Regions from separate parts of the Bradyrhizobium sp. Leaf396 genome, predicted to be linked through region 3. Evidence: predicted binding sites of a transcription regulator. Region 3 holds the regulator's gene; each other region holds the start of a gene.

Evidence for each region. The regulator PhoB, encoded in region 3, activates phosphate uptake and scavenging genes when phosphate is short. The targets are predictions, from matches to a motif close to TGTCATNNANCTGTCAT.
Region 1: the regulator PhoB is predicted to act here: its motif matches at 5,528-5,544, upstream of ugpB (sn-glycerol-3-phosphate ABC transporter substrate-binding protein UgpB).
Region 2: the regulator PhoB is predicted to act here: its motif matches at 3,452-3,468, upstream of phnC (phosphonate ABC transporter ATP-binding protein).

Annotation. Positions count from the first base shown of each region.
Region 1 covers NZ_LMQJ01000056.1:331,470-338,691, reverse strand. The annotation lists gene cmk ((d)CMP kinase) at 1-627, opposite strand, end outside; gene aroA (3-phosphoshikimate 1-carboxyvinyltransferase) at 624-1,961, opposite strand; gene ASG57_RS31245 (TIGR02300 family protein) at 2,119-2,526, shown strand; tRNA gene ASG57_RS31240 (tRNA-Ala) at 2,622-2,697, shown strand; gene ASG57_RS31235 (MarR family winged helix-turn-helix transcriptional regulator) at 2,797-3,258, opposite strand; gene ASG57_RS31230 (organic hydroperoxide resistance protein) at 3,411-3,836, shown strand; gene ASG57_RS31225 (CaiB/BaiF CoA transferase family protein) at 4,007-5,227, shown strand; gene ugpB (sn-glycerol-3-phosphate ABC transporter substrate-binding protein UgpB) at 5,599-6,915, shown strand; gene ugpA (sn-glycerol-3-phosphate ABC transporter permease UgpA) at 6,965-7,222, shown strand, end outside.
Region 2 covers NZ_LMQJ01000006.1:47,793-55,014, forward strand. The annotation lists gene phnE (phosphonate ABC transporter, permease protein PhnE) at 1-586, opposite strand, end outside; gene phnE (phosphonate ABC transporter, permease protein PhnE) at 583-1,467, opposite strand; gene phnD (phosphonate ABC transporter substrate-binding protein) at 1,539-2,468, opposite strand; gene phnC (phosphonate ABC transporter ATP-binding protein) at 2,532-3,341, opposite strand; gene ASG57_RS07990 (transferase hexapeptide repeat family protein) at 3,515-4,183, shown strand; gene ASG57_RS07995 (alpha-D-ribose 1-methylphosphonate 5-triphosphate diphosphatase) at 4,180-5,373, shown strand; gene ASG57_RS08000 (DUF1045 domain-containing protein) at 5,392-6,090, shown strand; gene ASG57_RS08005 (dihydrodipicolinate synthase family protein) at 6,206-7,144, opposite strand.
Region 3 covers NZ_LMQJ01000034.1:120,520-127,741, reverse strand. The annotation lists gene pstB (phosphate ABC transporter ATP-binding protein PstB) at 1-650, shown strand, start outside; gene phoU (phosphate signaling complex protein PhoU) at 662-1,378, shown strand; gene phoB (phosphate regulon transcriptional regulator PhoB) at 1,401-2,108, shown strand; gene ASG57_RS25320 (GcrA family cell cycle regulator) at 2,369-2,881, opposite strand; gene ASG57_RS25315 (aspartate aminotransferase family protein) at 3,339-4,547, shown strand; gene argF (ornithine carbamoyltransferase) at 4,547-5,482, shown strand; gene ASG57_RS25305 (Hsp33 family molecular chaperone) at 5,635-6,642, shown strand; gene apaG (Co2+/Mg2+ efflux facilitator ApaG/CorD) at 6,764-7,156, opposite strand.

The DNA of each region.
Region 1 (7,222 bases), on a different contig from region 3:
CCGGCCCGCTCGGACGGCCTCGATAATGTCGATGGCGGCCCGGACACCGCCTTCTATATCCAGTTGGGAGTTGTCTAGCAAGTAAGCATCCGGGGCCGGTTTCAAAGGCGCGATCGGCCGGTTCTTGTCGCGCTCGTCGCGCTGGATGATGTCGGCGAGCACGGCGGCCTCGTCCGCCTCCTCGCCCCTGGCCCTGGCTTCCATGGTCCGGCGGCGAGCCCGGACCTTGGGGTCGGCGACGACGAATATCTTCACGTCGGCATGGGGACAGATCACGGTTCCAATGTCACGGCCGTCCAGTACCGCCCCCGGCGGATCGGCAGCGAATTGCCGCTGGAAATTGACCAGCACCTCGCGGACGCGCGGAATCGCGGAGACGATCGAGGCGCCCTCGCCGGCTTTCTGGGTCTTCAGGGCGGGATTGCCGAACTTTTCGGGATCGAGCTGCAAAGCAGCCTGCACCGCAGCCGCCTCGTCATTGAGAGCGTGCCCGGACTGCATCAAGGCATAAGCCACCGCGCGGTAGATCACGCCGGTATCGAGATGACGATAGCCGTAATGCTGGGCGAGTCGCTTGCCGAGCGTCCCCTTGCCCGAGGCTGCCGGCCCGTCGATGGCAATGATCATGAAAACTCGGCCCCTAGCGAACGCATCATCGGAATGAAGTCCGGGAAACTGGTGGCGATGAAGGCGGTGTCGTCGACGCTCACCGGCCGATCGGAGGCACAGCCCATCACCAGCGCGGACATGGCGATGCGATGGTCCATGTGGGTCGCGACAACGCCGCCGCCTGGAACGTGGCCGCGGCCTTCCACGATCAGATCGTCGCCGGCAACCTCGACCTTGACGCCGTTGACGCGGAGCATGTCGGCGGTGGCTTCCAGGCGGTCGGATTCCTTGACGCGCAGCTCCTGCAGGCCGCGCATGATCGTCGTGCCTTCGGCGAAGGACGCCGCCACCGCCAGCACCAGATATTCGTCGATCATCGACGGCGCGCGCTCCGGCGGCACCTCGACGCCGCGCAATTTCGACGCACGCACGCGCAAGCGCGCCATGGGCTCGCCGGCATCGCCGCGCACCTCACTCTCCTCGATCGACGCGCCCATTTCGCGCAGCGTGGTGAACAGGCCGGTGCGCAGCGGATTGGTCATCACGTCCGGCAGCACGACATCGGATCCCTCGACGATCAGCGCCGCGACGACCGGAAAGGCGGCCGAGGAGGGATCGGCCGGCACAACGACGCTGGCGCCATACAGCTCGGGCTGACCCACCAGCGTGATGCGGCGGCCGTGCGGACCTTCCCGCGTTGAGGTGATATCGGCACCAAAATGCTTCAGCATCAGTTCGGTGTGGTCGCGGCTGGCCTCGGTCTCGACCACCGTGGTGGTACCCGGCGCGGCCAGGCCCGCCAGCAGCACGGCCGATTTGATCTGGGCCGAAGCGACCGGGGTCTTGTACACGATCGGCAGCGGATCGCGCGCGCCCTGGAGGGTCAGCGGCAGACGGCCACCCTCGCCGCCGGCGATGACCTTGGCGCCCATCTTTTCGAGAGGATCGAGGATCCGGCGCATCGGGCGGCTGCGCAGTGAGGCGTCGCCATCGAAAACCGCCGAAATCGGGCAGCCCGCGACGGCGCCCATGACCAGGCGGCAGCCAGTGCCGGAGTTGCCGAAATCCAGCGCCGCCTTGGGCTGGGCGAAGCCGCCAACGCCCACGCCGTTCACCTTCCAGGCGAAATCGCCGGTTCGCTCGACCCTGGCGCCCAGCGACTGCATGGATTTCGCCGTGTTGAGGACGTCCTCGCCCTCGAGGAGGCCTGAAATCCTGGTCTCGCCGACCGCGAGCGCGCCAAGGATGAGGGCCCGGTGGGAGATCGACTTGTCCCCGGGCACCCGTGCTGTCCCGGTCAAGGGACCGCTGGCGCGAGACTGGAGCGGCCTCGGTTGGTCGGAATGGGTCAAGATTGCGTCCTTGGATAGGCCCGAAGGCTCGGGGGCAGGTACCACATGGTCCCCGCCCCGTCACGGGCATGTCGTTCTCCTGTAATGCGCTATTGACAGCGGGCCGCCAACTAGCCAAGTGAAGCACCGCTTTTCAGACATTCCCAGGATTCCTGCCGTGGCCAAGTCCGAACTCGGAACCAAACGTATTTGCCCGACCACGGGCAAGAAGTTCTATGACCTCAACAAGAATCCGGTGATCTCGCCCTATACCGGCGAGGTGGTGCCGATCGCCCCGATCGCACCCGCACGCTCGTCCCGCGGCGCCGAGGCCCGCAACATGGCCCAGGACACCACGCCCGAGCCGGCCGAGGCCGAAGAGTTGGTGTCGCTCGAGGAAGCCGATGCCGAGGAGAACACGGGCAAGGTCAAGGCCATCGTGCCCGAATCCGAGGACGACATCGAGGTCGACGAGACCCTCGACGACGACGATGACGACGATTCGACCTTCATTGCCGACGAGGAAGAGGGCGATGAGGACGTGACCGACATCATTGGTGATGTCGGAGGTGATGAAGAGACTTGAGATCGATCCTGATCTGTGAAAAAGGGTGCACCGCGCGAGTCGCCTAGGACTCGGCGGTTGGGGTGATCCACCAGATTCACCTCGTCCAGGGTTAAGGGGCCATAGCTCAGCTGGGAGAGCGCTTGCATGGCATGCAAGAGGTCGGCGGTTCGATCCCGCCTGGCTCCACCACGCTTCGTCCTTCGAGCTACGCCTGGCGCAGCCGCGCGGGGAGCATATCGGAAGTCGCACTCGGGGCGAGCCTTCTCGAAGAAGCGGCTCTGCTAACCCCTACTCCTCGATCACCGCATTCAGCCTGTCCCGCAGCGCGACGATCTCGTCCTTCATCGCCACCAGCTCCGACACCGAGCAATTCGACGCCGCCAAAATCGACTGCGGCACGGCCCGCGCCTTTTCCTTCAGCGCCTGGCCCTGCGGGGTCAGGGAGATCAGCACCTGTCGTTCGTCCTCGCGCGAGCGGGTGCGCTTGACGAGATGGGCGGCCTCGAGCCGCTTGAGCAGCGGCGTCAGCGTGCCCGAATCCAGAAACAGCCTTTCGCCGATCTCCTTGACCGGCACGTCGTCGCGTTCCCACAGCACGAGCATGACCAGATATTGCGGATAGGTCAGGCCGAGCCGGTCGAGGAGCGGCTTGTAGACGCGGTTGAAGGCGTGCGCGGCGGAATAAACCGCGAAGCAGATCTGGTTGTCGAGCCGCAGCGGGGCGTCCGCTGCCGAATGCTTCCGGGCCATGGCGAACCTCACGAGGTTTGACGCCATTGTGGTGCCCGGCGACCGCAGATTCAATTGCGAACAATTAAATGTGAGGCATGGGAATTTCAATTGCGCACAATCTAATTGGAAGCAATATAGGTCGCACTCGCTCCAACACCAGGGAGATCAAGATGTCCGTGAACGTCCTCTACAAGACCAGTGCCAAGGCCACCGGCGGCCGCGACGGCCATGCCGCGACCCTCGACGGCGCGCTCGACGTCAAGCTGACGACGCCGAAGGAGCTCGGCGGCGGTGGCGGCGCCGGCAACAATCCCGAGCAGCTTTTCGCGGCGGGCTATGCCGCCTGCTTCATCGGCGCAATGAAGTTCGTGGCTTCGCAGGGCGGCCCCAAGGTTCCGGCCGATGCCTCGGTCACCTCTACGGTCGGCATCGGCCCGCGCTCCGAAGGCGGTTTCGGCCTCGACATCGACCTCGCCGTCTCGCTGCCGGGTCTTGCCCGCGCCGAGGCCGAGGCACTGGTTCAGAAGGCGCACCAGGTGTGCCCTTACTCCAATGCCACGCGCGGCAACGTCGACGTTCGCCTGACGGTCGTCTGATCACGAGCGGATCGGCTGGCCCGGGATCCCCCTCGGGCTGGCCGCTTCCGTGATTTGCCACGTCACGGGATGACGCGGCGGCGCATACGGCCCCACGCGCGGCGCCATTGCTGGCGCAAAAAAACCTCGCTAGGCCTGTGATCGAACGCCGACACAGGAGAAGCGAAGGCATGAGTTCTGAAGCCGCGGGTTCTGAAGCCGCCCCAGGTGCCATGAGCGGACTGCGCGTCATCGATCTCACGCGCGTGCTCGGCGGACCGTACTGTACCCAGATCCTCGCTGACCACGGCGCCGACGTGATCAAGGTCGAGCCGCCCGCAGGCGACGAGGTGCGCGACTGGGGCCCTCCCTTCCACGAGGAGGACGCGGCCTATTTCATCGGCATCAACCGCAACAAGCGCTCGATCGGCCTCGACCTCGCCTCCGAGGGCGGCCGTGCCGTGCTGCTGAAGATGCTGGAGACCGCCGACGTCCTGATCGAGAATTTCAAGCCGGGCACGCTGGAGAAGTGGGGCATCGGCAACGAGACCTTGCGCGACAAATTCCCGCGCCTCGTGCATTGCCGGATCTGCGGCTTCGGCGCCGACGGCCCGCGCGGCGGCAATCCGGGCTATGACGCCATCATCCAGGCCATGACCGGCATGATCGCCGCGACCGGCTCGCCCGAGAGCGGTCCGATGCGGATTGGCGTGCCCTTGGTCGACATCGGCACCGGGCTCTATGCGGCGATCGGCATCCTGATGGCGCTGTCGGAACGTCAGCGCTCGGGCAAGGGCCAGTTCCTGGAGACGACGCTGTACGAGACCGGCCTTGCCATCATGCATCCGCACACCGCGAACTATTTCATGCATGGGAAGCCGCCGAGCCTCACCGGCAACGAGCACCCGAACCTTGTGCCTTACGCGATCTTCCCGACCAAGACCGACAACATCTTCATCGGCGTCGGAAATGATGGCACCTTCCGCAAGCTCTGCAAGGAGATCGGCAAGCCGGAGCTGGGCACCGATCCGCGCTTTGCGCGCAACAAGGACCGCATCGCCAACCGGGAGGCGCTGCGTGCCGAGCTTGCCGCGGTGTTCAGCCAGCACGAGGCCGAGCCGCTGTGCGATCGCCTGCTCGCTGCGGGCCTGCCCGCAGGTCCCGTCCAGAAGATCGACCAGGCGTTGACCAATCCGCACACGATCTACCGCGGCGATATTATCGAGAAGGACTGGTACAAGGGCGTTGCCTCGCCGATCCGGCTCGACCGCTCAAAGCCGAGCCTGCGCCGCCTGCCGCCCAAGTTCAGCCAGCACTCCCGGGAGGTGCTGGGCGAGTTCGGCTACTCCAAGGCCGAGATCGACGCGATGGTGGCCAAGGGCACGGTCTGCGGCCCCGAGCGCAAGCGTTGAGATAAGACGAGCTTCAATTGCAATGCACGCCCTCTTCCGCTTGCGGGGGAGGGGTTGGGAGAGGTGTCTCCGCAACGGGATAATCTCCCAGAGGACAGAGCCCTCACCCGCGCCTTCGGCGCGACCGCTCCCGCAAGCGGGAGAGGCTTTCGGGCCCGCGGCCTGTTCTTTCGGCGCTCATGATCTGATGCCGCGCTGCGGCGCGGGCACGATAGTGCAGCGCGAACGGGAAAGGCTGCCCGATCCGTCTTCGCCTATTTGACGAGCAGCGCTTGCCGCTTTCGTTTCGGCCGCTTACACAGTCATGTGAACGTCATATGGCGCTGCTAGCGCAAGCGCTTCTTCATTGACGGGCAAGGGAGGTTTTCTTGATGGCTCTTCGACATTTTGGTGCGGCTGCTGCTGTTGCACTCACGGTTGGTTTCGGCGCCTCGCCGGCACTCGCCGTGACCGAAATCCAGTGGTGGCACGCGATGACCGGCGCCAACAACGACGTCATCGTCAAGCTCGCCAACGACTTCAACGCCTCGCAGGGCGATTTCAAGGTGATCCCGACCTACAAGGGCAACTACGCCGACACGATGAACGCCGGCATCGCCGCGTTCCGTGCCGGCAATGCGCCGCACATCATGCAGGTGTTCGAGGTCGGCACCGCCACCATGATGGCCGCGACCGGCGCCGTGAAGCCGGTCTACAAGCTGATGGCCGAGACCGGCGAGAAGTTCGATCCCAAGGCCTATCTGCCCGCGATCACCGGCTATTATTCGACCTCGAAGGGCGAGATGCTGTCCTTCCCCTTCAACTCGTCGTCGACGGTGATGTGGGTCAATCTCGACGCGCTGAAGAAGGCCAATGTCGAGATCCCGAAGACCTGGCCCGAAGTGTTCGACGCGGCCAAGAAGCTGAAGGCGGCCGGCCACGCGACGTGCGGCTTCTCCAACTCCTGGGTCACCTGGGTCAATCTCGAGCAGCTCTCCGCCTGGCACAACGTGCCGCTGTCGACCAAAGCCAACGGCCTCGACGGCTTCGATACCGTGCTCTCGTTCAACGGACCGCTCCAGGTCAAGCATCTGGAGAACCTCGTCGAGCTCCAGAAGGACAAGACCTACGACTATGCCGGCCGGACCAACACCGGCGAAGGCCGCTTCACGTCGGGCGAATGCCCCCTCTACCTGACCTCGTCGGCGTTCTTCGGCAACGTCAAGGCGCAGGCCAAGTTCGCCTTCACCGCGGTGCCGATGCCCTACTATCCCGACGTGAAGGGCGCACCGCAGAATTCGATCATCGGCGGCGCCTCGCTCTGGATCATGGGTGGCAAGTCGGCCGAGGAGTACAAGGGTGTAGCGAAGTTCCTGACCTTCCTGTCCGATACGGATCGCCAGGTCTATATCCACAAATCGTCGGGCTATCTGCCGATCACCAAGGCGGCCTATGAGAAGGCCAAGGCGGAAGGCTTCTACAAGGATCAGCCTTATCTCGAGACCCCGCTGCTCGAGCTGACCAACAAGGAGCCGACCGAGAACTCGCGCGGCCTGCGCCTCGGCAACATGGTGCAGCTCCGCGACGTCTGGTCGGAAGAGATCGAGCAGGCCCTGGCCGGCAAGAAGACCGCCAAGCAGGCGCTGGATTCGGCCGTGGAGCGCGGCAACACCATGCTGCGCCAGTTCGAAAAGACCGCCGTCAAGTAAGGCGACAAGCGGCAGGCCGGTCAGCCGGCCTGCCGCTCCCGCGGGCATCATGCAAAAGCAAGCCATTTTCCAGTCGAAGCTATTGCCCTACGCGCTGGTTGCACCGCAGCTCGCGATCGTCCTGGTTTTCTTCTACTGGCCGGCCTTGCAGGCGATGATCCAGTCGTTCCTGCTCCAGGATGCCTTCGGCCTTTCGACCAGCTTCGTCTGGTTCGAAAATTACATCGATCTGTTCAAGGAGCCCGCCTATTTCGAGGCGATCCTGCGCACCTTCTTCTTCTCGTTTGCGATCGCGGTGTCGTCGCTG
Region 2 (7,222 bases), on a different contig from region 3:
TCTCGTGCAGGGCACTGCCGCCGGAGGCACGGATGCCCTCGACCTCCTTCTGGTCGGCGGCCTCGATCGCTTCCGAGAACAATTTGCCGAACGCGCCGAAATCCGACACCGCGATCGCCAGCACCCCGGCAAACGGCCCGAGACCCACGACATTGATCCAGACTAGCGCCCAGATCAGCGTGTCGACGCCGCGAATCGAATCGAGGAAGCGCCGGACCGGGAAACGGAAGAAGCCCGACGGCACGATGTTGCGCGCGGCAAGCAGGCTCACCGGGAGTGCGAACAGGGCGGCGAGCGTGGTACCGAGCAGCGCGATCGACAGCGTCTCTCCGAGCGCCTTCAGATAGAGCGGCAGCGACGAGCCGGGATCGGGCGGGATCATCATCATCGTGATCCAGCCAAGCTGATTGACGCCGGCAACGAAACGCGACGGCGAAAAGTCGAGGTCGACCAGCCCGAACACCAGGAGCGCGAGCGCGGCGGCAAGCATCGCCGGCGTCGCGAGCCGCGCCGACGCCGGCCGGTTGAAGACATTCGGGTGGCGCGCGCGAAGCTGTACCGTATCGACCTCGGGGTGGCGGCTCATGTCCGCGCCTCGCTGCCGAACAGGCGGCCGCGCAGCCAGCCGGTGCCGATGTCGATAAGGAAGACCGTGACGATGATGGTCAGAAGGATCGCGCTGACGTCCGAATAGTAGAACTTGCGGATCGCAACAATCAGCTCCTGTCCGATGCCGCCGGCCCCGACAAAGCCCATCACCGAGGCTTCTCGTACATTGATCTCGAAGCGCAGCAGCGCGTAGCTGGCATAGCCTGCGATCACCTGCGGCAGCACGGCAAAGCGCATGCAGGACAGCCAGCTTGCCCCGGTCGAGCGCACGCCTTCGACCGGCCTCATGTCCGCATTCTCGACGATCTCGGAGAACAATTTGCCGAGCGCGCCGGTCGAGTGGATGGCGATCGCCAGCACGCCCGCCATCGGTCCGAGGCCGAAGGCAATGACGAAGATCAACGCGAATACGATGCTCGGCACGGTGCGGGCGAATTCAAGCAGGCGACGCACGACGAAGAGCAGCCAGCGCGCCGGCGCGGTGTTCGCGGCCGCAAAGAAGTTCAAGCCGAAGGCGAGGATAGCCCCGATCAACGTACCGACATAGCTCACCAGAAGCGTTTCGGCGAGCAGCTTCAGCCATTTGCGCCAGCCCCAGAACCACTCGCCGAGATCGGTCCAGACGCGCTGGCCAGTGTCGAGCGTGAGAATACGATCGAAGTAGCTGACGAAATTGCCGAAATGGGTGAATAAGGTGCGCAAGTTCACTTCGGCGCCGACCGCAGCGACAAGCAGCGCGGCGATGAACAGCACAGTGCCAAGCAGCAGCCGTAACCGCTTGCGTGCGACCGCCTTGCGATAGACCGCATTCAGCACAGTCAGCTGCTGCTCGGGAAGGATCGAAACCGCAATTGTCATTCGGTGGGAGGCGAGCCGATCATGGAAAGAGCCGGGTCGATTGACCCGGCTTGGGCGATGTGTCCCTACGATCAGGACGCCTTCTTGCGCAGATGGTCGACGAACTTAATCAGCTCGATCGTTTTGTTGTACTCTTCGTTGGTGACCGGATCCCAGGGCTTGTTCTTGCCGTCGGAGAGCTTCTTGAAGGCTTCGGGGTCCTTCTGCGCGGCGTCCAGGAAAGCCTTCTTGATCGCGGTTTTCATGTCGTCCGGAAGGTCGCTGAGATAGGCAACGGGCGAATTGATGATCATGTCCGATTTCACGATGACGCGGAAGTCCTCCTTCTTCATCGGCGCGCCGTCGGCGTTCTTCACCATGCCCTTGTTGAGCATGCGGGTCAGGTTGGAATCATCCTCGGCGTTCCACCAGTTGGCGGCGACGTCCACAGTGCCTTGCGCCAGCGCCAGCACCGCGTTTTCATGGCTCCCGGTGAAGACGACCTTGGAGAAATAGGCCTCGGGATCGACGCCCATCTGGTTCAGCTTGAAGCGGGGCATGTTGTTGCCCGACGTCGAGTTCGGGTCGACCAACCCGAGGTTCTTGCCCTTGAGGTCCTCGATCTTCTGGTAGGGCGATTTCGCGAGCACGTAAAAGACCGAGTAGTAGCCCTTCGAGCCGTCAGCATTGACCTCGATCGCAAACGCATCGGTCTTGACACCGGTCAGCCGGGCGCGGGCAAAGGCTGCAGGGCCGTAATAGCCGATGTGAATGTTTCCGGCGCGCTGGCCTTCGATCACGGCGGCATAGTCGTTGGCGACGCGCAGCGTGACCTTCGTACCGAGCTCCTTCGACAGATAGTTGATGAAGGGCGTAAACCGCTCGGTCACACCGGAGGCATTCTCCGCCGGAACGACGGCCAGAGTGATCTCCGGGTATTTCTTCCGCCAGTCTTCGGCGGAGGCGGAGGTGGTGAAGGCCAGGGCCGCGGCACCGGCAAGAACCAATCGACGAGTAATCATGATACCCCTCTTCTTCAGCTGGAGTTCGTTTAACGCGAGACGTTGAGTGTGCGCTCCCGCCGCTCAGGCGGCGGCAGCGCTGCCGAGCGCCGGAACACCCTCGGGCGCGGCGGCCGGCGCGCCACCCATGACCTCGTTGGCTTCGAGATCGTAGAGCTCGCGCGCGACCTGATCGGTCAGCATCGACGGCGCGCCGTCGAACACCACGCGGCCCGCGGCCATGCCGATCAGGCGGTCGCAGTAGCTGCGGGCGAGATCGAGCGAATGCAGATTGCAGAGCACGGTGATGCCGAAATGCTTGTTGATGCGCAGAAGCGCATCCATCACGACCTTGGTGTTGCGCGGGTCGAGCGAGGCAATCGGCTCGTCGGCCAGAATAATATCGGGCTGTTGCACCAGGGCGCGCGCGATCGCCACGCGCTGCTGCTGACCGCCGGAGAGCTGGTCGGCGCGCTGGGCGGCAAGCGACGCGATATCGAACTGTTCCAGCGCGGACATCGCCAGCGCCTTGTCCTGCTCCGGCCAAATTTGGGACAGTGAGCGCCAGGCCGGCATGGTCGCTAGCCGTCCCATCAGGACGTTCGTGAGGACATCGAGCCGGCCGACCAGATTGAACTGCTGGAAGATCATCGCTGACCGCGCCCGCCATTGGCGCAACTCTTTGCCGCGCAATGCGGTGACGTCGACGCCATCGAACAGGATGCGTCCCTCGGTCGGCGTCACCAGTCGATTGATGCTCCGCAGCAAGGTCGACTTGCCGGCGCCGGATCGCCCGATCACACCGACGAAGCCGCCGGGGGACACTTGAAACGAGGTGTCGTCCACAGCGGCTTTTGTGCCGAAGCGACACGTCAGACCATCCACCACCAGCATGCCAGGCTCCAGATTTGCTGGGCCCAACCGCTAACGTCGGTGCTTAACACTTGTGTGACAGTACCGTTGCGGTGCGGCGATCCTGTGCGGTTCATCCCCCGTCATCTCGACGTCATGACATTGTCATCAAGCCGCTCGAAGAGGAACGCCCGCCTTCGCACCAGGGATACGACATGGCCAAAATTCTCTCGGTTCAGCCGACCATCGACCCTTCGGCCGTGCTGCATGAGACCCGGCTCGGCGCCTATACCGAGGTCGGCGCACGCACCATCCTGCATGAAGTGGCGATGGGCGATTACTCCTATGTCGTGAACGATTCGCAGATCACCTACACCACTGTCGGAAAGTTCTGCTCGATCGCGGCAATGACGCGCATCAATCCGGGCAACCATCCGATGCACCGCGCGACACAGGCGCATTTCACCTACCGCTCCAGCGCCTATTTCGAGGGCGAGAGCGACGATGCCGAATTCTTCGAGTGGCGGCGCCAGCATCACATCCATATCGGCCACGACGTCTGGATCGGCCACGGCGCCGTCGTGCTGCCGGGTCGCAACATCGGCACCGGCGCTGTGATTGCCGCCGGCGCCATCGTCACCAAGGACGTGCCGGCCTACACCATCGTTGCCGGCAATCCGGCCCGGATCGTGCGGCGGCGCTTCTCGGAGGAGATCGCTGGGCGGCTTGCCAGGCTCGCGTGGTGGGACTGGGATCACGACAAGTTGCGCCGGGCGCTGCCGGATTTTCGCAAGCTCGGGATTGAAGATTTTCTTGCGACATACGAAGCACAGGCGAGCCCTCTCACCAATTCTCCCGCCGGCAAACGAAGCGCGATCGCGTGACAGACATAGTCCTCGAAAGCGGCCGGGCCCTGATCGGCACCGAGTTCGTCGAAACCTCACTTCTGGTATCCGGAACGGATATCGCCCAGGTCGATGCTTCTCGAGGCCGTGCGCGGCTGGCGCTAGATGCCCGCGACCTGCTGGTGCTGCCGGGCATCGTCGATTTGCACGGCGATGCCTTCGAGCGGCAGATGATGCCCCGCGCAGGCGTCAATTTCCCAATCGACGTCGCGCTTGCCGACAGCGATCGCCAGGCGATCAGCAACGGCATCACCACGGTGTTTCACGCCACGACCTGTTCCTGGGAGCCGGGCCTGCGCAGCGCCGACAATGCGCGCGGACTGCTGGAAGCCATCGAGCGGCAGCGCCCGCAATTCGCTGCCGATACCCGCTTCCACCTGCGCCACGAAACCTACAATCTCGACGCCGAGGCCGAGATCAGCCAGTGGCTCGCTGACGGCCGCGTCGACCTGTTCGCCTTCAACGACCACATGGACGGGACCGTCGCCGACATGGCCAAGCCCCGCAAGCGCAACCGCATGGTGGAGCGGACCTGCCTTTCGATCGACGAGTTCGATCGGCTGGTCGAGCGCGTGGTTTCGCGCGCCGACGCTGTGCCGGCCTCGGTATCGCGGCTGGCTGCGGTCGCCCGCGCTGCCGGGGTGCGAATGCTTTCGCATGACGATGCGACGCCGGCGATGCGCCGGCATTTTCGCGAACTCGGCGCTCACATCGCGGAGTTTCCGATCAACGAGGAGACGGCGCGCGCTGCTGCGGATGCCGGTGACGCCATCGTCTACGGCGCGCCCAACGTCGTGCGCGGCGGCAGCCACACCGGCTGGACCAGAGCATCGGACATGATCGCCAAGGGCCTCTGCTCGGTGCTGGCGTCGGACTATTATTATCCCGCGCAGCTGCTCGCCGCGTTCCGGCTCGCTGCCGACGGCGTGCTGCCGCTGGCGAAGGCCTGGGACCTGGTCTCCGCCGGCCCCGCGCGCGCGACCGGCCTTGCCGATCGCGGCATGCTCGCGGAAGGATGCCGCGCCGACATTCTCCTCGTCGACGGCAGCATGGCGCTACGCCCGCGGCTGATCGCGGTGATCTCAGGTGGCAAGCTCGTGCATCTCAGCGATGCAACTCGGCTGCTCACCGCGGCAGCGGCGCCGCGCCAGGCTATCGTGGCCGCCTAAATTGGCTATGCTGAGGCGATGACAGGTCTTCCCCGCTACGCGATCTATTTTGCCGCAGGCCGCAACAGCGCCCTCTCCCGCTTCGGCGCGGAGCTGCTCGGCTATGATGCCTGCACCGGCAACGAACTAGCCTTTCCCGCCGACGCTTTGCAGCTCGCTGCGGACTGGAGCGACGTCACCGCCGACCCCCGCAAGTACGGTTTTCACGCGACGCTGAAAGCGCCGATGGTGCTAGCGTCCGGCAAGACCGAGGTGGAGCTGATGGCCGCCTGCGCGGCATTCGCCGGCAGGTCACGACCGCGCCCCGTGATTCGGCCGATTGTGGATTCCATCAGCGGATTCATTGCCGTCATTCCGGCCGAACCGGTCGATGCACTGCAACAGCTCGCCGCCGATTGCGTGCGCGATTTCGATCCGTTTCGCGCCGCGCTGACGGCGGAGGATCGCGCACGTCGACGGCCCGAGAAGCTGAGCCAGCGGCAGCGCGATTATCTCGACCGCTGGGGCTACCCTTACGTGATGGAGGAGTTCCGCTTCCACATGACGCTGACCGGGCGGCTGGATGTCGAGCGGCGCGGGCCGATCCTCGAGATGCTGCGGGGGCGATTTGCAGGGCTGAAGCTCGAGAGCTTGATGATCGACCGTATCGCGCTGTTCAGGCAAGATGATGCCAAGGCGCGCTTCCGCGTCATTGGCGAGTGGCTGCTGGCCGAGTAACCTCCAAACTGGTCATTGCGAGCGCAGCGAAGCAATCCAGATAGTCCAGATTGTCTCCGCAAGGTGCTCTGGATTACTTCCTCGGTTGCGCTCCTCGCAATGACGGCGGAGAGAGCTACTTTCCCCACCGCAGCGCCAGTGCGTCGCGCTCCTTCGCAAGCTCCAGCAGGCCCGCCCGCATTGCCGGATGCAGCGGCTGGAGCGGATGGCGCACCGCATCCGACTTGATGATCCCGCCGGCCTGCATCATCACCTTGCAGGCGATCAGGCCGCATTGGCGGTTCTCGTAGTTGATCAGCGGCAGCCAGCGCTCGTAGGCGGCCTTGGCCTTTTCGCGATCGCCGGCGAAATAGGGGTCCACGATCTGCCGGATGCCGTCGGCATAGCCGCCGCCAGTCATCGCGCCGGTGGCGCCGGCGTCGAGGTCGGCCAGCAGCGTGATTGCCTCCTCGCCGTCCCATGGGCCTTCGATGTCCTTGCCGCCGGCCTCGATCAGGCTGCGGAGCTTTGCGGCCGCGCCGGCCACCTCGATCTTGAAGTAGCGGATGTTGGAGAAGTCGCGCGCCAGTCGCGCGAGCAGCTCGACCGACAGCGGCGTGCCGGCAACGGGTGCGTCCTGAATCATGATGGGAATGTCGATCGCGCCGGAGAGGACCTTAAAGAATTCGATGATGCCTTTCTCGGGGACCCGGAACGTCGCGCCGTGATAGGGCGGCATCACCATCACCATAGCGGCGCCCGCCGCCTCCGCTTGCTTGCTGCGGGCCGCGCAGACGGCCGAGCTGAAATGCGTGGTGGTGACGATCACGGGAACCCGGCCTGCGACATGCTCCAGCACGGCGTGCATCACGGCCTCTCGTTCCGCATCGGTGAGCACGAATTGCTCGGAGAAATTGGCGAGGATGCAGACGCCGTGGGAGCCGGCATCGATCATGAAATCGATGCAGCGGCGCTGGCCTTCGAGGTCGAGTTCACCGCGCTCGTCGAAAATGGTGGGCGCGACGGGGAACACGCCGCGATAGGGACGCGGGGCCTTGTGTGGGGTGACCGGCATCGAACTCTCCATCCCTGACGTGTCTTCTGTCTGGTGCCGCTAGCGAGCTGTGGCGGCACAGATGTACCTGCCGCGCGG
Region 3 (7,222 bases):
TCGGCCCGTCCGGCTGCGGCAAGTCGACCCTGCTGCGCATCTTCAACCGGATGTACGATCTCTATCCGGGCCAGCGCGCCACCGGTCAGCTGCTGCTCGACCACACCAACATTCTCGACCCCAAGCTTGATCTCAATCTGCTGCGCGCCCGGGTCGGCATGGTGTTCCAGAAGCCGACCCCGTTCCCGATGACGATCTACGAGAACATCGCGTTCGGCATTCGTCTGTACGAGAAGATCTCGAAGTCCGAGATGGACGACCGCGTCGAGAAGGCGTTGCGTGGCGGCGCGCTGTGGAACGAGGTCAAGGACAAGCTCAATGCTTCCGGCCTGTCGCTTTCCGGCGGCCAGCAGCAGCGCCTCTGCATCGCTCGCACCGTCGCGGTCCGGCCCGAGGTGATCCTGTTCGACGAGCCCTGCTCGGCGCTCGATCCGATCTCGACGGCGAAGGTTGAGGAACTGATCCAGGAATTGTCCGAGAACTACACGATCGCGATCGTCACCCACAACATGCAGCAAGCGGCGCGCGTCTCGGACAAGACCGCGTTCATGTATCTCGGCGAGCTGATCGAGTTCGACGATACCAGCAAGATCTTCACGTCGCCGAGCGACCGGCGCACGCAGGATTACATCACCGGCCGGTTCGGCTGAGGAGACGGAACATGGGTTCTGAACATACCGCAAAGGCCTTCGACAGCGACCTCCAGGAGCTCACGCGCCTGGTTGCCGAAATGGGCGGCATCGCCGAGCGCATGATCGTCGATTCCGTCGACGCGCTGATCCGCCGCGACGTCGCGCTCGGCCAGCGCGTCGTCGCCACCGACACCGAGCTCGATGCGCTGCAGAAGCGCATCGAGGAGCGCGCGGTGCTCACCATCGCGCGCCGCCAGCCGATGGCGGTTGACCTGCGCGAGATCGTCGGCGCCATGCGCGTCGCGACCGATCTCGAGCGCATCGGCGATCTCGCCAAGAACATGGGCAAGCGCGTCGCGGCGCTGGAGACGGATTTCCATCCGCTGAAGCTGTTCCGCGGCCTGGAACACATGACCGACCTGGTGCAGCAGCAGGTCAAGTCGGTGCTGGACGCCTACGCCGCGCACGATCTGCCGGCGGCAATGGCGGTGTGGAAGGGCGACGAGGAGGTCGACGCGATCTGCACCTCGCTGTTCCGCGAGCTCCTCACCTATATGATGGAGGATCCGCGCAACATCTCGTTCTGCATCCATCTGATGTTCTGCGCCAAGAACATCGAGCGGATCGGCGACCACGCCACCAACATCGCCGAGACCGTGTTCTACATGATCGAGGGGCAGGCGATCACCGACAAGCGGCCGAAGGGCGACATGACCAATTTCGCCACCACGATACCGAATACCTGAAGACGTAAGGAGCGACGACACCATGGGCGCACGCATTATGGTGGTTGAGGACGAGGAAGCTCTCACCGAGCTTCTCCGCTACAACCTCGAAGGCGACGGCTATGACGTCGAGACGGTGATGCGCGGCGACGATGCCGATACCCGCCTCAAGGAGCACATTCCCGATCTGATCGTGCTCGACTGGATGCTGCCTGGGCTATCGGGCATCGAGCTGTGCCGGCGGCTGCGCACGCGGCCCGAGACCAAGCAGCTCCCGATCATCATGCTCACCGCGCGCGGCGAGGAGAGCGAGCGGGTGCGGGGGCTTGCGACCGGCGCCGACGACTACATCGTCAAGCCGTTCTCGGTGCCGGAGCTGCTCGCGCGCGTGAAGGGGCTTCTGCGGCGCGCGAGCCCCGAGCGGCTCGCGACGGTGCTCGCCTATGGCGACATCGAGCTCGACCGCGACAAGCGCCGCGTGGCGCGCTCGGGCCGGCCGATCGATCTCGGCCCGACAGAATATCGCCTGCTTGAGTTCTTCCTGGAGCATCCCGGCCGCGTGTTCTCGCGCGAACAGCTGCTCGACAGCGTCTGGGGCCGCGACATCTACATCGACGAGCGCACCGTCGACGTCCATATCGGGCGCCTGCGCAAGCTGCTCAATCTGGGTCGCGAGCAGGACCCGATCCGCACGGTCCGCGGCGCCGGCTACGCGCTGGATGATCGGTTCGCCAAGGCGGAGCAGACGTAAAGCTCTAAACTGGCGAGTGTTGGTTTCGCGAGATGCGGCAATGATCTTGGCCGCCATCCCGGGACGCGCGCAGCGCGAGCCCGGGTCCATAACCACAGAACGTGCTTTGACGAAGACTCGGAGTGACCATCTCGCGCGACAATTGCGCGCTGTGGCTACGGATCCCCGCCCCTCGCGCGCAATCGCGCACCAGGCGGGGATGACACCGAGTTACTGGAGCCGTGATCGCGTCGCGGCTGCCATCAGGTAGATCGACAAACTCAGCGCGTGCCCGGCTTCGCCGGCGCGCGCCGGCGGTCTGCTGCGGGCTGATACGCCACGCGCGAATGCTGGGCGCAGTAGGGCAGGCCGGAAAGCGCCTTGCCGCCGCAGAAGAAGAAATCCGGGCTCGAGGGATCGCCGACCGGCCAGTGACAGGTCGCCTCGTTCAATTCCAGTAGCGACAGCCGTTGGCTCATCGGCACCACGTTGTCGTAGGTAACAGGTTCAGCCTCAACCTCGACCTCGAAGGCCTGCGCCAGCGCGGTGTTGCCGCGCGCGACGGGGCGAGTGACTCGCATCATGTGCTGCGCGGGCCGTGCCTTGCGCGGCCGGGGCGCTGCCGATGAAGGGCTCTTGGCGCGGCCGGACAGGCCGAGCCGGTGCACTTTGCCGATCACGGCATTGCGGGTCACATTGCCGAGCTCCGCCGCGATCTGGCTGGCCGAAAGTCCGGCCTCCCAGAGCTTCTTCAGCTGCTCGACGCGATCATCGGACCAGGTCAAAACCGTCATTGCACCCTTTCCCTCGCTGCGCGCCTGCCGTCCTGGGGCCTTCACAGCGAATGCTTAAGCCTTGAAAAACCCGTGCCGCCAGAATCCCTTAAGGCTCGCCGGGCGCGCTCAAGACGCCCGAACGTTTACGCCGGTACATGAGGACTCTTGGGATCAGAACTGTTGCACGAGATGTCGTATCTGACAGTCCAAACGCTACAATATGGCGTGACTCCCGCGCAAGAGTCCGCCGACTCGCGTCCACATGTTCCGTGGTGAAAATCCCGCAAAATCGGCACCGCAAGACTACGGATTCAGCGTTTCGCGGGGCTTTCGGGCGGCATTGACACACGTCTTGCCAAGCATAAGATAGTCCCACGTGCCGCCCTTAAAAGGCGGCACGTTTCGTTTTCCGGGCCGGTCAATGGTGCGTTGCGCAATGCATGCGTCACACCGTCCGCAACATTCAAGTGACGTCATGACTAACAGCGCCGCGCCGCATTTGCTCCCCGTTTTCGCCAGGGCCGACCTCGGTTTCGAGCGCGGTGAAGGCTGCTGGCTGATCGCGACCAACGGAGATCGCTATCTCGATTTCACCTCGGGCGTGGCGGTGAATGCGCTCGGCCATGTTCATCCGGCGCTGGTCAAGGCGTTGCAGGAGCAGGCGACGAAGCTCTGGCACATGTCGAACCTGTTCCAGAGCCCGGACGGCGAGAAGCTCGCAAGCCGGCTCTGCAACGAGAGCTTTGCGGACTTCGTGTTCTTCTGCAATTCCGGCGCCGAGGCGCTGGAAGGCGTGATCAAGCTGGTGCGCCACCATCACTTCTCCAAGGGGCATCCTGATCGTTATCGCATGATCACCTTCGAGGGCGCCTTCCATGGCCGCACGCTGGCGACGCTCGCCGCCACCGGATCTGCAAAATATCTGGAGGGCTTCGGTCCGCCGATGGAAGGCTTCGACCAGGTGCCGCATGGCGACCTGGAAGCCGTGAAGAAGGCGATCGGCCCACACACCGCGGGCATCCTGATCGAGCCGATCCAGGGCGAGGGTGGCGTTCGTTCGTCGTCTCCCGCCTTCCTCAAGGCGCTGCGCGAGCTCTGCAACGAGCACGGCCTGCTGCTCGCCTTCGACGAAGTGCAGACCGGCATGGGCCGCACCGGCGAGCTCTTCGCCTACAAGCGCACCGGTGTCGTGCCCGACGTAATGTCGCTGGCGAAGGCGCTGGGCGGCGGCTTCCCGATCGGCGCGGTGCTCGCGACCGCGGACGCGGCCGCCGGCATGGGGCCCGGCTCGCACGGTTCGACCTTCGGCGGCAATCCGCTCGCGATCGCCGCGGCCAATGCCGTGCTCGATGTCATGCTCAAGCCCGGCTTCTTCGACCACGTGCAGAAGATGTCGCTGCTGCTCAAGCAGAAGCTCGCCTCCGTGATCGACCGGCACCCCGATGTCGTCAGCGAGGTACGCGGCGAGGGCCTTTTGGTCGGCATCAAGGCCGTGGTGCCTTCGGGCGATCTCGTCGCGGCGCTGCGTGCTGAAAAATTGCTCACCGTCGGGGCCGGCGACAACGTAGTGCGCTTCCTGCCTCCGCTGATCGTCACCGAGGCCGAGATCGAGGACAGTGTCGGGCGGCTCGAACGCGCCTGCGCTGCGATCTCGTCCAGCCAGACCAAGCGGGCGGCAAGCTGATGAGCAAGACGCCCGACAAAGCTCCTAAGCACTTCTTGGACATCAACGAGCTGCCGTTGTCGGAGCTCAAGCGCATGCTCGCCGCATCCTCCGCCATGAAGGCCAAGCAGAAGGCGCATCAGCCGGTCAGGCCGCTCGAAGGCAAGACGCTGGCGATGATCTTCGAGCGTCCCTCGACCCGCACGCGCGTCTCGTTCGACGTCGGCATGCGCCAGCTCGGCGGCGAAGCGATCATGCTCACCGGCGCCGAGATGCAGCTCGGCCGCGGCGAGACCATCGCCGACACCGCGCGCGTGCTGTCGCGCTATGTCGATGCGATCATGATCCGCATCCTCAATCACGATGCGCTGCTGGAGCTTGCGGCCAACGCCACCGTGCCCGTCATCAACGGCCTGACGCGGCGCTCGCATCCTTGCCAGGTGATGGCCGACCTCATGACCTATGAGGAGCATCGCGGCCCGATCGAGGGCAGGACGGTGGCCTGGACCGGTGACGACAACAACGTGCTGGCGTCCTGGGCGCATGCCGCAGAACGCTTCAAGTTCCAGCTCAACGTCGCAACACCTTCCGAGCTCGCACCGAAGAAGGCGATGCGGGACTGGATCAAGGCGACCGGCGCGCCGATCGTGCTCGGCACCGATCCGGAAGCCGCCGTGCGCGGCGCCGACTGCGTCGTCACCGACACCTGGGTGTCGATGGGCGACAAGGAAGGCGAGCACCGCCACAACGTGCTGAAGCCGTACCAGGTCAACGCCAAGCTGATGTCGCTGGCCAAGCCGGACGCGCTGTTCATGCACTGCCTGCCTGCCCATCGCGGCGAGGAGGTCACCGATGAAGTGATCGACGGCCCGCAATCGGTCGTGTTCGACGAGGCCGAAAACCGCCTGCATGCGCAGAAGGGCATTCTGGCCTGGTGCTTTGACGCGGTGAAATAAGCTTGCTTGGAGTCCGGATGAAGCGCAGCGAAATCCGGGGTTCTCAACTCGTGAAACGATCTCCCCGGATACCCGGGCTACGCGGCCCGTGAGGACGACGGAATGCCGGCGTTCCCCTTCCATTTTCCGCCTCCGACCCCAAATAGTGCGCCATGGTTTCCCAATCCCCTGACATGAAAACCGGGCCGGAAGGTCCGGTTCGCGCACCATCGGCCGTTCCGATCGACGACGCGGTGCTGCCTTACGAGGTCGACGCGCTCGACGTGCGCGGGCGGCTGGTACGGCTCGGCCCGGCGCTCGACGACATTCTCACCAAGCACGATTATCCGGCGCCGGTCGGCAAGCTGCTCGGCGAGGCCATCATGCTGACGACGCTGCTCGGCAGCGCGCTTAAATTCGAGGGCCGCTTCATCCTGCAGGCCCAGACCGATGGTCCGGTCTCGTTCCTGGTCGTCGATTACGTGGCGCCGGATCGCCTGCGCGCCTATGCGCGCTTCGATGCCGCGCGTCTCGGCGAAGCCAAGGATTCCGGCACGCTGCTTGGCCGCGGCCATCTCGCCATGACCATCGACCAGGGCCCCGACATGAGCCGCTACCAGGGACTGGTCGCGCTCGACGGCGGCAGCCTGGAAGACGCCGCGCATGAATATTTCCTGCGCTCCGAGCAGATCCCGACGCGCGTCCGCCTCGCAGTCGGCGAGGAGTGGCGCTCGAGCGACGGCGGCAAGCATCGCTGGCGCGCCGGCGGCATGTTGATGCAGTTTCTGCCCAAGGCCCCCGAGCGTGCCCGGCAGGCCGATCTGCATCCCGGCGATGCCCCTGACGGTACCGAGGTGCACAGCGTCGCCGAAGACGACGCCTGGGTCGAGGCGCGCTCGCTGATCGAAACCGTCGAAGACATCGAGTTGATCGATCCCGAGCTCTCCGGCGAGCGGTTGCTCTACCGTCTCTTCCACGAGCGCGGCGTGCGCGTGTTCAATCCGCAGGTCCTTCAGGCCCGGTGCTCCTGCTCGCGCGATGCGGTTGCCTCGATGCTGAAGAGCTTCTCGCCCGACGACCGCGCCGCGATGGTGAAGGACGACAGGGTCGTCGTCACCTGCGAGTTCTGCTCGTCGGTCTACCAGTTCACGCCGCACGAGGCGGGCGTCGAGGACGCTTAATCCTATCCTCCGTCATTGCGCGCCAACCGGTCCGCGCGAAGCGCGGCCTGGTGACAGGCTCCGCGAAGCAATCCCGCGTCTTTGCGCGGTGGCGGTCTGGACGGCTTCGCTGCGCCCGTCCTCAGTTCAACACCCGCTTGTTGTCGGGGCTGTCCAGCGAAAATGTCGGTACGTCGATTTCGAAGCGCTCGCCGGTTTCGCTGACCATCTGGTACCGACCGGTCATGAAACCGGAGGCGGTCGAGAGCGGCACGCCGGAGGTGTATTCGAAGCGCTCGCCGGGGGCCAGGATCGGTTGCTCGCCGACCACGCCCTCCCCCTTTACCTCCTGTTGGCGGCCGGAGGCATCGGTGATGATCCAGTGCCGCGTCTTGAGCTGCACCGTCTCCTCGCCCGAATTGGTGATCACGATGGTGTAGGACCAGAAATAGCGTGAGCGGTCCGCCGACGACTGCTCCGGAACAAAGTTCGGCTCGACGGTCACTTCGATCTGGCGGGTCACGGCGCGGTACATGGCTGCATCATACCGAAATCCGTCCCGGGAACCAAACGCCCCAGGCGGCTTCGGCGACATCGTCCG